One region of the Staphylococcus sp. MSU001 genome, then DNA from elsewhere that is predicted to be linked to it. Evidence: riboswitches for the same ligand, from Rfam matches in the RefSeq annotation. Region 1 holds a riboswitch; the other holds the start of a gene.

Region 1 (8,091 bases):
GTTCGGCGAGATATTGAGGGCCACCCGCTTCGTTTAAGCTACCTTCACTTGATAATTGATCCATCAATGTGACAACATCAATTTCTTTATTATCCTCATTTAGGTGCATCATTGCTCGAAAAATATGTTGATGGGCGCCTCTATAAAACGACTCAGGAAGCAAAACTTCCTGAGTAGTATTAATGAGTTCTGGATCTATAATAATGGCACCTAAGACAGATTGTTCAGCTTCATTGCTATGTGGCATTTGATTTTGCTCATACATTCCATCCATTATCTACTTACACCTCTTATTTCAATCCATCTTTTATTTTATCGTCATCTGATATTATCACGAGATACACTACAGGTATTTCAGAGGTTAACAAATTGTATAAGTCATACATCTTATATAATTGCACCTATAATAGTAATCATGTACTATCCTCGCGTCATATCTTTAAATTATTGTTCTACAGTGTGCACACGGATTGTACCTTCGACTTCTTTGTCTAATTTCACTGGAACGTTAGTATATCCTAGTGCGTGAATACCATGTGGTAAGTCCATTTTACGTTTGTCGATTTTAATATCATGTTGTTTTTTTAGCGCTTCGGCAATTTGTTTCGTACTGATTGAACCAAATAGTTTGCCGCCTTCACCTGTTTTAGCTGATACTTCAACTTCGATATCTTTTAACTGTTCTTTAAGTGCTTTTGCATCATCGATTTCTTGTTGTCTATCTGCTGCTGCACGTTTATTTTGCTGTTCTAATTGTTTTAAGTTACCAGGAGTTGCTTCTACAGCATATTTATTTTTAAGTAAGAAGTTATTTGCGTAACCTACTGGTACATCTTTAACTTCGCCTTTTTTACCTTTACCTTTAACATCTTGTGTGAAAATTACTTTCATGCGTCTTCACTCCTACTCATTTGTTCTGTAATTGCTTGTTGTAATTGTTCTATTGCTTCATCTATTGTCGCACCTTTTATTTGTGTCGCAGCATTTGTCAGATGGCCACCGCCACCTAACGCTTCCATTGTTAATTGAACATTTATGGAACCTAATGAACGTGCTGAGATACCGATTAGGTTGTCTTCACGTTTAGCTACTACATAAGATGCTTCAATGCCTTCTAAACTTAACAACTCGTCGGCAGCTTGTGCAACCGTTACAGGATGATAAATTTTATCATCTGAACCATGTGCAATGGCTACACCTTGATCTTGTATCTTAACTGTTCTTATCAATTCTGAACGATTGATATACGTATCGACATCATCTTTTAAGAAATGCTGCGTTAAGATTGTATCAGCGCCATGTGCACGTAAATAACTTGCGGCATCAAATGTTCTGGAACCTGTTCTTAACGTAAAGTTTCTTGTATCTACTATAATACCTGCATACATAACAGTTGATTCTAAACGAGTCAATCTCTGTTCAGTTGGTTGATATTCTAGTAATTCCGTTACGAGCTCAGCAGTTGAGCTAGCGTAAGGTTCCATATACACAAGTAATGGATTTGAAATAAAGCTTTCGCCACGTCTATGATGATCAATGACTACTTTGCGGTTTGCTTTATTTAAGACATTTTCATCTAAGACCATTTCAGGTTTATGTGTATCTACAACAACGACAGTCGTCTTGGAAGTCATCATATCCCAAGCCTCATCTGATGTTACAAAGCGTTCTTTTAGTTCCGGTTTCTTATCAATCTCATCCATAACACGACGTAATGTCGGATCAATATCAGAATCATTAAGAACGATAAATGCCTCTAAATTATTCATTGATGCAAAGCGCGAAACTCCGATAGCTGCACCTATAGCATCTAAATCTGGTCGCTTATGTCCCATAACGATAACTTTATCGCCTTCAGTAAGAATATCTTTGAGAGCATGTGAAATCACACGCGCACGTACACGCGTACGTTTTTCCATAGGGTCAGTCTTACCACCATAGAATCTTACATTGCCGTTCATATTCTTAATTGCAACTTGGTCACCACCACGACCTAACGCGAGGTCTAAACCAGATTGTGATAATTCACCTAAATCAATAAGGTTCTCAGTACCTTCACCTACACCAATACTTAAAGTTAGTTGTGCGCGGTAACCCACACTCTTTTCTCTTAATTGGCTTAAGATTTCAAAATTAGAATCTTCTAGTTCAGCCAATATTTTTTGGTTAAAGTAAGCTACAAATTGATCTGAGTTGTAACGTTTGAAGTAAATATTGTAATCCTGTGCCCAACGACTAATCACACGTGTCACCATAGAGTTAATTTCAGAACGTTGTGTATCGTTCATGTTTTGAGTGATTTCATCGTAATTATCTAAAAATATTGTTGCAATAATCGGCTTTGAATCTTCATATAGTTCGTTTGTACGTTCAGTTTCAGTCATATCAAAGAAGTATAAACAATGCTCGTTTTCTGAATATCGTACATGATAGTAATAATTGTTGTTTTCTATTTCTACTTCTTGAACTTTTTCCAGTTGTTTTAATATGTTAGGGAAGACTTCATTGACATTTTCAGAAATCACATTCGTTTCAATGTGATCTGTCATAAATTGGTTCATCCACTCAATGTGATTATCTTCATCTAACACAATCATCCCTATAGGCAAGTGCTTAATCGCCTTATTACTACTTGCCGAGATGTGACCACTTAAATCATCCACATAATTATCCATTTTTAGAAATGCTTTTCTCAATAACACGCCACTAATAATAATCATCACAATAAGTATAGCTGTAGCAATACCTGCCACTAGTTGGTTAAAAATAAACCACACGATGACAAGTGCTATAGCAGTGAGTACCATTAAAATAAACGGTATGAGCAAAGCTTTTTTAGTGGATTGACGGTTCATTCTTCCACCTCTAATCACTTTTTAATCATCATTTTTTTATTATTTTCTTTAAATTAATACATAAATCAATTACCCCAAGTAATCCAACAATATGCGTTGCCGGTGTAAGAAGTGTCCCTACTACCATAACAAGAATTGTTGCGAAGTTCGGCCATCTTTTAGCTTTACCAAAGAAGTGAATGACACTTAATCCTTGGATGTACATCACTAATGATAACACAACATCAAAGTTTAACACGATGCTTTGGAACGTACTTGGTTCACTTGCAATCATGACACAAATAAGTACTATAAGATAAAACCATAGTAAATTACGGCTCATTTGCCATGCGAATAAAGGTTTAAAAATAGGTGTTGCTACTTTAAATTTACGTAAAATTGGAAATGTAATAATCAGATTAATTAAGACAAAAATGAAAATAACTATAATTAGAAAACTAGGGAGTTGGACCGTCATTTGTCGGAAACTTTCCTCAAGAATCTGTCTATAGTTTGAATCGATTCCACTTGTTAAGAAAGCCTCATGCATTGCATTTTTAAAAGGCTTAATTAATACAGCTGCCGTCGGAATTTTATCGAATGTTTGTAATAACATCCATCCAATAAGTGTAACTAAACTTAATGAAGCTGTTGAAATATAAAGAATTCGTTCTTTAGATGTTCTTTCCTTAAGTAATTGTCCGATAATCGCACTTAATAATAAGATTAAGACCATCATACTTAAGACAAATGTATTACCTAATAATGTTGTAAGTACAACTGTTACTAATGCGCTAATTCCGAATGATTGTATGGAACGATTCCACAAAACAATACCGGGAATCGTTGCAAATAAACATAAAATCAAGCCGAGAACAGGTAATACATGTGTTGCTAAAGCGACTACTAATAATGAAATAATTGCTAAAATAGTTGCTTTAGGTTGTATTTTTGAAAACACATACGCCACTCCCATACTTTTTGACTATAACTCCTATTTTAACCTCTTTGCTAAAATTTAACAATAAAGTAAAGCCATACTACCAGTGATAGGTTTATGCATAGATACGACATATGAAATAAACTTTGCTTATATAATTCTTTGTATGACTATTTTCATGCCAAAGAAAAATTTACCTACTCTGCACTGTTTAGTATTTCTTATGTGTGCTCATGGGGATTGTGTTCTATTATAAAACTTTACTATTTACGTCGGAATTGTTTCAAGTTTAAGAAATGATATAAATTAGGCGCCCAATCATTAAAATTTAGAAGAAAACCATCATGTCCTACATTATCTGGTACGAAGAAATGACGATGATATTTAAAACGTTCTCCTAAAGCTCTCACTTGATCATCAGGATAAAGCAAATCATCAATAAAGCCCATTGTTAGTACTTTCGTTTCCAACGACTGAAAGACTTCATCAACATCATCTCTCCCTCTATCTAAATGGTGACTATCTAAGACGTCTAGCAGTGTTAAATAACAATTTAAATCGAAATATTCTTTGAACTTATCACCTTGATGTTGTTGATAGCTTACTACTTCATCTGGTGTAAAACGTTGATCATAACTTTTAGACGATCGATACGTGAGAAAGCCGAGTTGACGTGCGATACTTAAACCTTCTTTACCACCTATATGTATAGCTTGTCTTGCAATCTCGTTAAAAGCACGACTATAGGAGGACGTTTTATCAGTAGCGGCTAATATGATTGCTTTTTCCACCTCGAATTGACGATTATAAAGCAATTCCATCGCTTGCATACCACCTAAACTGCCTCCAATGAGAATATTAATCTTCTTAAATTCTAATGCTTGTATACCTAACTCAATAGCTCTAACAATATCCCTCAATGTTAAATGTTCTGGGAAGTTGTCATCATTTAATTTAGAACTTGAACCAAATGGACTTCCAATGACATTGAATGTAAGAAATTGATAATCATGAACTGGAATGTAACCACCATCAATGATTTCTCGCCACCAGCCAGGTTGCGCATCCGTGCCGTATGTTAAATGATTGCCAGTAAGTGCATGGCAAACAACGACAAGGGGTTGACCAGGAAGTCCTACATGTTCATAACGTAGACGTAAATGATCAATCGTTTCACCAGATTCAGTTATAAACTCACCTAGTTCTAATGTATTAACCGTGTAATTCGTCATAATAGTTCCATACCTCCTTCAACTAAAAAAGTGCCTTACTCAAATGATGTAAAGGCACTTATCGTACTTATCATTCGAGTTGCTCGTTGGTATTAGCACCGTGCTATTTAAAGTCGGTTGCTGAAGCTTCTATGGGCCAAATCCCTCAACTTCTCAAAATAAGGTTAGGTAATTTAATTGTATTGTGATGTAGATATGCATTTCGTCTCGAATAGTCTAAATTTTCTAATTATTTTAATCTTAACTAACTTTTTCCGTAAGTTCAATGATTTGATATGATTTTCAAAGATTAAAAGATTAAACGTAAGCAAGCAATGACAAATATACCTCCGAGAATTGTCACTGTTAGACTACGTGTGAAAATAGCGAGCATCACAGTTGGTACGATTGCAATAATATAAGGTAAATTAAGCGTATAACCAAATGTATGATCATGTTGTTGAATTACACCATCTATAATAAGAGCTGTAAATAAAGTGATAGGAATAAAAGAAAGCCATTTAATTACAATTGCTGGTAAGTTGACACGCGATATCATAACAAATGGAATAACACGAACGAGTAATGTGACCACGCCACATAAAACAATAAGTACTAATGTATGTAAATCTGTCGTCATTTTTCCATCATCACCCCTAACAATGCAGCAACTATTGCGGCTATCAATATTGCTACGTATGAAGGTAGAATTGAACTTAAAAGAATCATCATCACAATCACACATACAATGAGTACAATATATATTCTCAATCGTGATTTCTTAATACCTTCAAATTGAGATATACATAAAAAAATAAACATTGCGGTAATGGCAAAGTCTAGACCAAGCGCATCAGGATTTGAAATATACTCTCCGAAAATGGCGCCGATTACACAGGAAACAGTCCAAAATAGGTAAGCAGTAATATTTAGTCCGTGTAGCCATCGATCGTTAATTTTTTCACCTTTAACATATGGTGTTATAGCAACTCCAAAAGTTTCATCTGTTAATAACGTTCCAAGCCCTACCCTATTCCAAAATCCATATTGCTTATAATTAGGTGCTAAAGTCATACTTAATAAGAACATTCGAGAGTTAACGATAAGTGTTGTAAGCACAATTGCAGAAATAGGAGTGCCTGCAATCACTAATGTACAAATAATAAATTGGGCTGCACCGGCATAAATAATCAGACACAATAATATAATTTCTAAAACACTGAAATTTTGGGAGGCTGCCACAATTCCAAATGATAGTCCTACACCTGCATATCCAAGTAACGTAGGAATACACTCTTTCACACCTTGCTTAAACGTAAGGTGAGTCATATTATCAGCCCCAGTCTCTCCAATAAAATAATAAAATCAGTCTAATATACCTAATTACTTTATTCAATATATTTAAAGACCGGTATGTGTGCCGTCATACATACCGTTGTCTAAAAAAGTTGATATATAAGGGTTTTATTTTTCAGAATTTTCTTTCTTATTTTTAGACCCTCTTTCCAACTTCTATCCTTTAAAATCAAAATGTTTACAACATTACTTTTAAAGATTATCAAAAAATAATAGTGACTGAACTTTTGCAACTCTTTAAAGCATCATTGATTTTTAATTTTTTATTAAAATTTTATTTAGAAATAGTAATTTTCAAAAGATACTTAATTTAGTTTGATATAATCACACCATCAAATGAAACGAGGTGTAACAATATTGAATTGGCAACGTAAATGTATACTAACTACTTTGTTGGTTTTAAGTAGTTTATTTTTAGTATTTTCGACTATCACATATGCGAGTGAACGTGATTATAAAGACAGTCTTAAAATCACTACACATAACGTGTATTTCTTACCTACTGCTATCTACCCTAATTGGGGACAATCTCAGCGCGCTGATTTAATTTCAAAAGCAGATTACATTCAAAATCAAGATGTCGTGATTCTAAATGAATTATTTGATAAAAAAGCATCAAAAAGATTGTTAGCACGTTTACATTCACAGTATCCTTATCAAACACCTATCGTTGGTAAAGGTACAGAAGGTTGGCAAAATACTTCTGGTACTTATAGAAAAATTAAAAAAGTAAGCGGTGGCGTTGGTATTGTGAGTAAATGGCCTATCGTACAACAAGAACAACATATTTATAAAAAAGGCTGTGGTGCTGATATGGCCGGTAATAAAGGCTTTGCCTACATTAAAATTAATAAGAATGGCAAATACCACCATATTATCGGAACACATCTACAAGCTGAAGATCCAACATGCTTTAAAGGAAAAGATAAAGACATTAGACAGAGTCAAATGAGTGAAATTAAACAATTTATCAAAGACAAGAATATCCCTAAAAATGAACCCGTCTATATCGGTGGTGACTTAAATGTCATTAAAGATTCAGAAGAATATCAACAAATGGCAAATAACTTAAATGTTTCGTTACCTACTCAATTCGATGGTAATGCATATAGTTGGGATACTAGCAGTAATAGTATTGCGAAATACAATTATCCTAAATTAGAACCTCAACACTTAGATTATATTTTATTAGATCGTGACCATGCACAACCAAGCTCATGGCATAATGATACACATAGAGTGAAGTCACCAGAATGGTCCGTGAAATCTTGGGGAAAAACATACAAATACAATGACTACTCAGATCATTATCCACTTTCTGGCTACGCATCAAATGAATAGGACGATTGATACATTTAATTATTAAATATTAATATTTAGAATAGGAGCTATATGAAACATTGGAATTAAACTTCGAATTTCATATAGCTTCTTTATGATATTATTTTATGGTTATATAGAAATAAACGTTGTTTGACAAACTAAATTAAATATTTTGAATATGAATGACAACGTTTAAAAATCAATTTCCACTATTTTATATTTTTACAGGCGTTCTCTAAAAGATAAATACTTGCTACTTCATGTATTATTTTCATGATTTTATAACTCAATCTATGACAATAAATATTTACTATTTTTAGACATACGTTTGTGTGACGTCAGACAACCGTATCTATAAAAGATTTGTTATATCAGCATTTTAAATCGCGAAAATTATTTTAAGTTATTTTAGACATCCATCTCTAAT
Region 2 (8,091 bases), on a different contig from region 1:
TATTGAAATAGCTATGATAAATACACGTTTAACGCGACATGAGATGATAAATCAAATGAATTCAGTCGACATAACAACGATTGTACACACGTTGCCTTTAGAATTAGAAGGGTTTAATTTATATCATTTTAATGATTTAACACAATTGGATAAATATGATGTTTCAAGTTACAAATTTAATTTAGAATCGATTGCATCAATTATGTTTACGTCTGGAACGACGGGACCTCAAAAAGCTGTGCCTCAAACGTTTAATAATCATTTAGCCAGTGCTATAGGCTGTAAACATAGTTTAGGATTCGAACAAGATACTGTGTGGCTTTCGGTCTTACCTATATATCATATTTCTGGGCTCAGTGTTATTTTACGCGCAGTGATAGAAGGATTCACTGTCAGACTTGTTAAAAAGTTTCAAACTGATGATATGTTAACACAAATAAAGACTTATCCAATCACCCACATGTCTCTTGTTCCACAAACTTTAAAGTGGTTAATGGATGCAGGATTAACTCAACCATTTTATTTAGAAAAAATTCTGCTAGGTGGTGCTAAATTATCACCACAGTTAATAGAGCAAGCATTGACTTATCGTTTACCTGTATATAATTCTTTTGGTATGACAGAAACTTGCTCTCAGTTTCTAACAGCCTCACCTCAAATGTTAAAAGAACGTTTCGATACTGTTGGAAAACCAAGTGAAAATGTTGAAGTGAAAATAAAAAATCCCAACGCATATGGCCATGGAGAGTTATTAATTAAAGGTGAAAATGTGATGAATGGTTATTTATATCCCAAAGATTTAAAAGACACATTTAATAATGATGGGTATTTTCAAACTGGAGATATAGCTGAAATAGATGATGAGGGTTATGTCATGATATATGATCGGCGCAAAGATTTGATTATAAGTGGCGGAGAGAATATTTACCCTTACCAAATTGAAACAATAGCAAAAGACTTTGAAGGCATTGAAGATGCCGTATGTGTGGGAATATCAGATGATACTTGGGGGCAAGTGCCAATACTATATTATGTGACAAATCAAGATATTAATCGTAATGAATTAATAGAACATTTTGAAAATCATGTAGCTAGATATAAAATTCCTAAAAAATATTATCAGGTAGAATCTTTACCTTATACATCGACAGGTAAATTACAACGTAAAAAGGTCAAAAGTGAAGACTTGAATGAGGGAAAGAATAATGAAAGTTAAGGCAATCAATCTATATACTTATAAGGAACCTTTTAAATCACCAATTTCAACACCGAAAGTGAAGTTAACGCATCGAGAAAGTTTGTTTACGGAAATAGTAACTTATAGTGGAGAAATTTATTATGGAGAGTGTAATGCATTTTTAACTCATTGGTATGATAAAGAAACAATACTCACAGTCGCAAATAGATTAAGAAAGTGGATACCACAAGTACTTCATCAAGATATGACATCTTTTGATTCATGGTTACCTTACCTCAATCAAATGAATGATGCGCCAGCTGCTCGATCAATGGTTGTCATGGCTGTTTATCAAATGTATAACGATCTGCATGATTTTGAAGTACAATATGGTGCTACAGTTAGCGGCTTAACTAATAGTCAAATTGAAGCATTATTAGAAACAAGACCGAAACGTATTAAACTTAAATGGTCAACATCACTTATCAAAGATCTTGAAACCATACGTTTATTAAATCTTGAGTGTGATATTGCAATAGATGCAAATGAATCATTAACAAAGCCATCATTTTTACAATTAGCCAATGAAAAAACATCAGATATTATATATATTGAAGAACCTTTTAAAATTCTAGAAGATTTAAATGATATTGATATGTCTATTTTTCCTAGAATTGCCATCGATGAAAAGGCACTTTCTATAGAAAAAATACAATCAATAATTCAACAATATCCCATACAAGTCGTCGTGTTAAAACCATTTAGACTTGGAGGAATAGATAGAATGTTAGACGCCATGAAAATTTTGAAAGAAAAAAATATAAGGTTTGTAGTTGGGGGCATGTATGAGTTTGGTCTAAGTAGATATTTTACAGCAATGTTAGCTAAAGAAGGAAATTATCCGGGTGATATAACGCCACACGGTTATTATTTTGCTAATGATATCGTAGAAACAAGTGGCATATTAAAAGAGGGAATGATTTATTTCACTCCCCCTAAAGTCAAGCGTTCTTTACTTAACAAAGTTTAATGATGATGTGTGGTTTTAGAATTTTTATCCTTTTTTAATGGAACAGGATCAAAGCCACCTTTATGCAATGGATGACATTTAAGTATGCGCCGTACACCGAGATAGAGTCCTTTTAGAGCACCATGGTATTCGATGGCTTCTCTAGTGTATTGTGAACATGTTGGATAAAATCGACATGTTGGGGGTGTAAGTGGCGAAATAAAACGTTGATAAAATACAACTAGAGATAACAATATTTTTTTCAACATTGATAAAGGCCTCCAACTAAATATTTGATAAATATATTTTAACATAGGATGAGAGGAAGTGAGGAACGTGGAGTTTGAGGATAAAGATGGAAGGGTTGTAACATTGAACTATAAAAATGAAAATGATATGCCAAATGGTAATCACGTTCTTGCAATTCCTGTATACAATAGTCAGTTATTATTTACACACCATCAACAACGTGGGATAGAGTTTCCTGGTGGTAAAGTTGAAATAAGCGAACAAAGTAAAGAAGCAGTAATTAGAGAGTTATACGAAGAGACGGGTGCAATCGCAAAATTTATCTACTATTTTGCACAGTATCGTATAAAAACGGAGCATGATGAGCCGTTTATTAAGGATGTTTACTTCGTTGAAGTAAGTCATTTGGAATATGTAGATACCTATTACGAGACTTTAGGCCCTTGTCTTTATCATCATATTAATGATATTCCTTTAAATAAAAGAAGTTTTTTAATCAATGATAAGGCGATTCTTCATTGTTTGGAAAGGGTGAGAGCACTTGGATTTTATTAAGGAAAAGCGCATGCCAATCGAATATGAAACTCATTTTTTTAATGAAGTAACATATATTGTAGATTATTTAAAAGTTAAGGCTCTGATGATGATTCCGAAAAGCAAAAAAGATATCAAACGTATTGTTATATACTTAAGAGGTGGTAAAGGGCAAGTTGGAAGAGTGAGAGCCGCAAGACTTATGCAATTTGCAAATGAACATACCTTAGTTATAGGCCCATACTATAGAGGAAATAATGGAAGTGAAGGAAGAGATGAATTTTACCGTGGTGATTTAAATGATGTAACGCATTTGATTCGACTTTTAAATCAAAACTATCCTTCTGCATTTATACATATGGTAGGATTTTCACGTGGAGGTCTACAGGGATTACTTACTTTTAATGATTTGCCTGTAGATAGTTATATGATTTGGGGTGGCGTATCTGATATACATTTAATGTATGAAGAACGAGTTGATTTGAGAGGAATGTTACGACGAATGGTTGGACATCCAAAAAAAGATACGAAAGCTTATAAGAGCAGAGATGCAATGCAATTTATAAAAAAAGATAGTCCTCCTATTCTCATTATTCATGGTGGCAAAGATATTCAAGTTGGAATACACCAAGCTTATGATTTAGAAAAAAAATTAAAATCCAAAGGAACCTATTATCAAACCTATTATCAATTGGATGAAGGTCATGTACCACGACCTGCTGCGATGAGAGACGTAATTCAATATATACATCAATGGATGAACGACGTCGAAAATAAAAATTTAAATATATTGTGACAATGGATTATACATGTTGATGATAACAATGTATATATTAGGAATAATTAGATATTAAATAATGAGATTGTTTGAAACTTTAGAAATGTATTATCATATATAGATATCCTCAAATAAATGTATTAATAATCCACTCGGCATTTAAATAAAAATTTAAGTGCCTGAGGTATTGAAAGCTTTCTCAGGCACAATGCTTTTAAATTTAACATATAAATGTGCATATTAATTATTGATTAAATGCACCTTTGTTGGCAATATGTTCGACTTCCTTGCCGAATTTTTTAAAGTTATTATTAAAGCGTTGAATCAAATCGTAAGCCTGTGCTTTGTAGTTATCTTTATTGTTCCAAGCATTGATAGGATTCAGAATAGTTGTAGGTACATTGTCAATCTGAACTGGAATATTTAAGCCAAATGTATCATCTTTAATATATTTAGTATTTTTTAATTTACCTGATATAGCTTGATCTACCATTTCACGAGTATAGTGTAGACTAATTCTTCGCCCTATACCATATTTGCCACCTGTCCATCCAGTATTTACTAGATATACATCAACATCATGAATATCGATTAAATTTCCAAGTAGATCAGCATACTTTGTTGGACTTAAAGGTAAGAATGGTGCACCAAAGCAAGTTGAAAACGATGGTTGAGGTTCAGTAACACCACGTTCTGTTCCAGCTAGTTTAGACGTAAACCCACTTAAGAAATGATACATTGCTTGATCTTTAGTTAGCTTTGAAATAGGAGGGATAACTCCAAATGCATCAGCGGTTAAGAATATAATCGTATTCGGATGTGCTGCCTTTGAAGGTGTAACAATATTCTCTATATAGTCAATAGGGTAGGCGGCACGAGTGTTTTCAGTATAGGTGTTATCATCAAAATCTACTGTACCGTCATCATTTGTAACTGTATTTTCTAAGATTGTTCCATATTTAATAGCATTATAAATTTGAGGCTCTTTCTGTTTAGATAAATGAATTGCTTTTGCATAACATCCACCCTCAATATTAAAAACGCCATTTTTATTCCAACCGTGTTCATCGTCACCAATTAACTTACGTTTTGGATCGGCAGAAAGCGTCGTCTTACCAGTTCCTGATAATCCAAAGAATAATGTTACATCTCCTTTTTCTCCAACATTAGCTGAACAATGCATACTCATGATATCCTGCATTGGAAGCAAATAATTCATTACAGAGAAAATACCTTTTTTCATTTCACCAGCGTATTCTGTACCACCAATTAAAATCACTTTATGTTTAAAAGATATAATGACAAATGTTTCACTATTTGTCCCATCTAATTCAGGATTAGCTTTAAAGTTAGGTGCTGAAACAATCGTAAAGTTGGGTTTTATATTTTGAGCTTCATCTATAGATTCTGGACGAATAAACATGTTACGAGCAAATAAGTTATGCCAAGCTAATTCATTTATCACCTTAAGTTTAAGACGTGACTCTTTATCGCTCCCTGCATATCCACTAAATATGTAAAGTTCATCTTTCTGATTTAAATAGTCGAGTACTTTATTGTAAAGTTTTAGAAATGTTTCTTCATCCATGGGCTGATTGATATCTCCCCAATTTATATTATCCCTATACGATGGTTCAGTGACAATAAATTTATCTTTAGGTGAACGACCAGTGTACTTACCTGTTTTAACATTTATTGCCCCCAGTTCAGTTAATTCACCCTCATGGTTTTTTAAAATTTTTTTGTATAATTGTGTTGATGATAGTTGAAAATGTGATGTAGCTTTTTCTATTAGCTGATTTATCTTAAGTGTTTCTGTGTATGTATCTATAGACATACCCAATCCCTCCATACAATAATTTATGTAAGCCCTTACATTTAGATAGTATAACACACCGATTGAATTTATCCACTTGAAAATAGAAATAGTGACAATGTATAAAATTGACAACATACTTTGAATTAGATATTATTAAGTTTAACGGATTCTCTTATCCTGAGTGGTGGAGGGACATGGACCCAATGAAACCCAGCAACCTCTTTATTTAAAGAAAGGTGCCAAACCGTTTGCAGACAAATATGGTCTGAACGATAAGAGCGAATGGACGTTTAAGAGCCTTCTCTCTATCTATATAGTGAAGAAGGCTCTTTTATTTAGCTCTCATATTTAAAGAGAATTTTCGTAATTTATTTAAAGGAGAAAATGATGACATACAATAAACGATTATTTACCTCAGAATCAGTTACTGAAGGCCATCCTGATAAAATTGCTGACCAAGTTTCAGATGCCATTCTTGATGAAATATTAAAGGATGATCCCAATGCTCGTGTAGCATGTGAAACAACAGTAACAACAGGAATGGCACTTATTTCTGGAGAAATTTCAACAACTACTTATGTAGATATTCCTAAAGTGGTAAGGGAAACGATTAAAGATATTGGTTATACTAGAGCAAAATATGGTTATGATTCACAAACAATGGCAGTGTTAACTGCGATTGATGAACAGTCACCTGATATTGCACAGGGTGTAGACAAAGCGCTTGAATATCGAAATGAAATTTCTGAAGAAGAAATTGAAGCAACAGGTGCAGGTGACCAAGGATTAATGTTTGGATACGCAACTGATGAAACAGATACGTATATGCCTCTACCTATATTCCTGTCACATCAACTTGCTAAACGATTATCTGATGTACGAAAAGATGAAATTTTAGATTATCTTCGTCCAGATGGAAAAGTACAGGTGACTGTTGAATATGATGAAGATGACCAACCTAGACGTATTGATACCATTGTTGTTTCTACACAACATGCTGAAGATGTAGAGTTAGCACAAATCGAAAAGGACATTAAAACGCATGTTATCTACCCAACTGTAGATAAAGCTTTATTAGATGAAGAAACTAAATTTTACATTAACCCGACTGGACGTTTCGTTATTGGAGGACCTCAAGGAGATGCTGGTTTGACTGGACGTAAAATTATAGTTGATACTTATGGTGGATATGCCCGTCATGGTGGAGGTTGTTTTAGTGGTAAAGATCCTACTAAAGTAGATCGTTCGGCAGCTTATGCTGCAAGATATGTAGCTAAAAATATTGTTGCAGCTGGTTTAGCTAAACAATGTGAAGTACAACTTGCATATGCAATCGGTGTAGCAGAACCCGTTTCTATTTCAATTAATACGTTTGATACTGGAAAGGTTTCAGAAGCACGTTTAGTTGAAGCTGTAAGAAAGCATTTTGATTTAAGACCAGCAGGTATCATTAAAATGTTAGACTTAAAACAACCGATATATAAACAAACAGCAGCGTATGGTCATTTTGGACGTACAGACGTATTATTACCATGGGAAAAATTAGATAAAGTCAACCTTTTAAAAGATGCAGTTGAAATTCAATGACTTGTAAAATAGAAAATAAATAATTATAAAATATATGTCGAAAATAAGCCTTTTTTCTATTATAATTAGAGTTATTGAAACTGATAAAGGAGCGTTGTTTTAATGGATTTTTCTTCACCGACAGTAATCGGCTTAATTGTTGCAATACTTGTGGCTGTTTTATTCTTTGTACTCTTCTTAGTAGCGAACCATAGTAAGAAGAAAGTGAAGAATCAAACAGAAGCACATTATAAAGAAAAAGAGCAACATCTTAAAGAATCTCATGAAGAAGCTTTAGAAAAAGAGAGAGTAGAGAATAAAAAAGTTGTTACAAAACAACAAGAAGATTTTGACGTGACAGTTAGTAACAAAAATCGTGAAATTGATGCGTTGAAACTATTCTCAAAAAATCATAGCGAATATGTTACAGATATGAGATTAATTGGTATTCGTGAGAGACTAGTAAATGAAAAGAGAATACGCCCTGAAGATATGCATATTATGGCAAATATTTTCTTGCCTAGTAATGAGTTAACTAATATTGAACGTGTGAGTCATCTAGTACTTACACGAACTGGCTTATATATTATTGACTCTCAATTATTAAAAGGCCATGTTTATAATGGCATTAGTGGTGCGCAATTTAAAGAATTACCTACGATGTCACAAGTTTTTGACACGCTCGACTTAGATTCATCACAGCCACAGACATTGGTCTTGGATCAAAATGAAGATCAACATTCATTATCTTTTGTTAATTATTCGGATAAGATTAAACATATTGAAAAATTAGCAGGAGACTTACAAAATGAATTGAATACTAAATATACGCCAACATCAATACTGTATTTTAATCCTAAAAAGGATAATGATGTGACTATTTCTCATTATACACAATCATCAAATGTTAAAGTTTTAGTTGGTCCTGAACAATTAGAAGAATTCTTTAACAAGTTTGT

Evidence for each region. A riboswitch is a leader RNA that binds a small molecule or an ion and turns the genes downstream of it on or off. The one in region 1 is predicted to bind S-adenosylmethionine.
Region 2: linked by a shared signal. The riboswitch ahead of metK (methionine adenosyltransferase) and the one ahead of metX (homoserine O-acetyltransferase MetX) in region 1 are both predicted to bind S-adenosylmethionine.

What each region holds. Positions count from the first base shown of each region.
Region 1 covers NZ_JBRIKK010000003.1:58,347-66,437, reverse strand. The annotation lists gene dnaB (replicative DNA helicase) at 1-274, opposite strand, end outside; gene rplI (50S ribosomal protein L9) at 445-891, opposite strand; gene ACVBFA_RS02255 (DHH family phosphoesterase) at 888-2,855, opposite strand; gene ACVBFA_RS02250 (YybS family protein) at 2,884-3,810, opposite strand; gene metX (homoserine O-acetyltransferase MetX) at 4,038-5,006, opposite strand; SAM riboswitch class I at 5,071-5,171, opposite strand; gene ACVBFA_RS02240 (AzlD domain-containing protein) at 5,296-5,625, opposite strand; gene ACVBFA_RS02235 (AzlC family ABC transporter permease) at 5,622-6,314, opposite strand; gene sph (sphingomyelin phosphodiesterase) at 6,699-7,682, shown strand.
Region 2 covers NZ_JBRIKK010000021.1:146-8,236, reverse strand. The annotation lists gene menE (o-succinylbenzoate--CoA ligase) at 1-1,216, shown strand, start outside; gene menC (o-succinylbenzoate synthase) at 1,206-2,207, shown strand; gene yidD (membrane protein insertion efficiency factor YidD) at 2,204-2,452, opposite strand; gene ytkD (RNA deprotection pyrophosphohydrolase) at 2,523-2,990, shown strand; gene ACVBFA_RS09825 (alpha/beta hydrolase family protein) at 2,977-3,765, shown strand; gene pckA (phosphoenolpyruvate carboxykinase (ATP)) at 3,992-5,584, opposite strand; SAM riboswitch class I at 5,736-5,845, shown strand; gene metK (methionine adenosyltransferase) at 5,954-7,153, shown strand; gene ACVBFA_RS09810 (hypothetical protein) at 7,256-8,091, shown strand, end outside.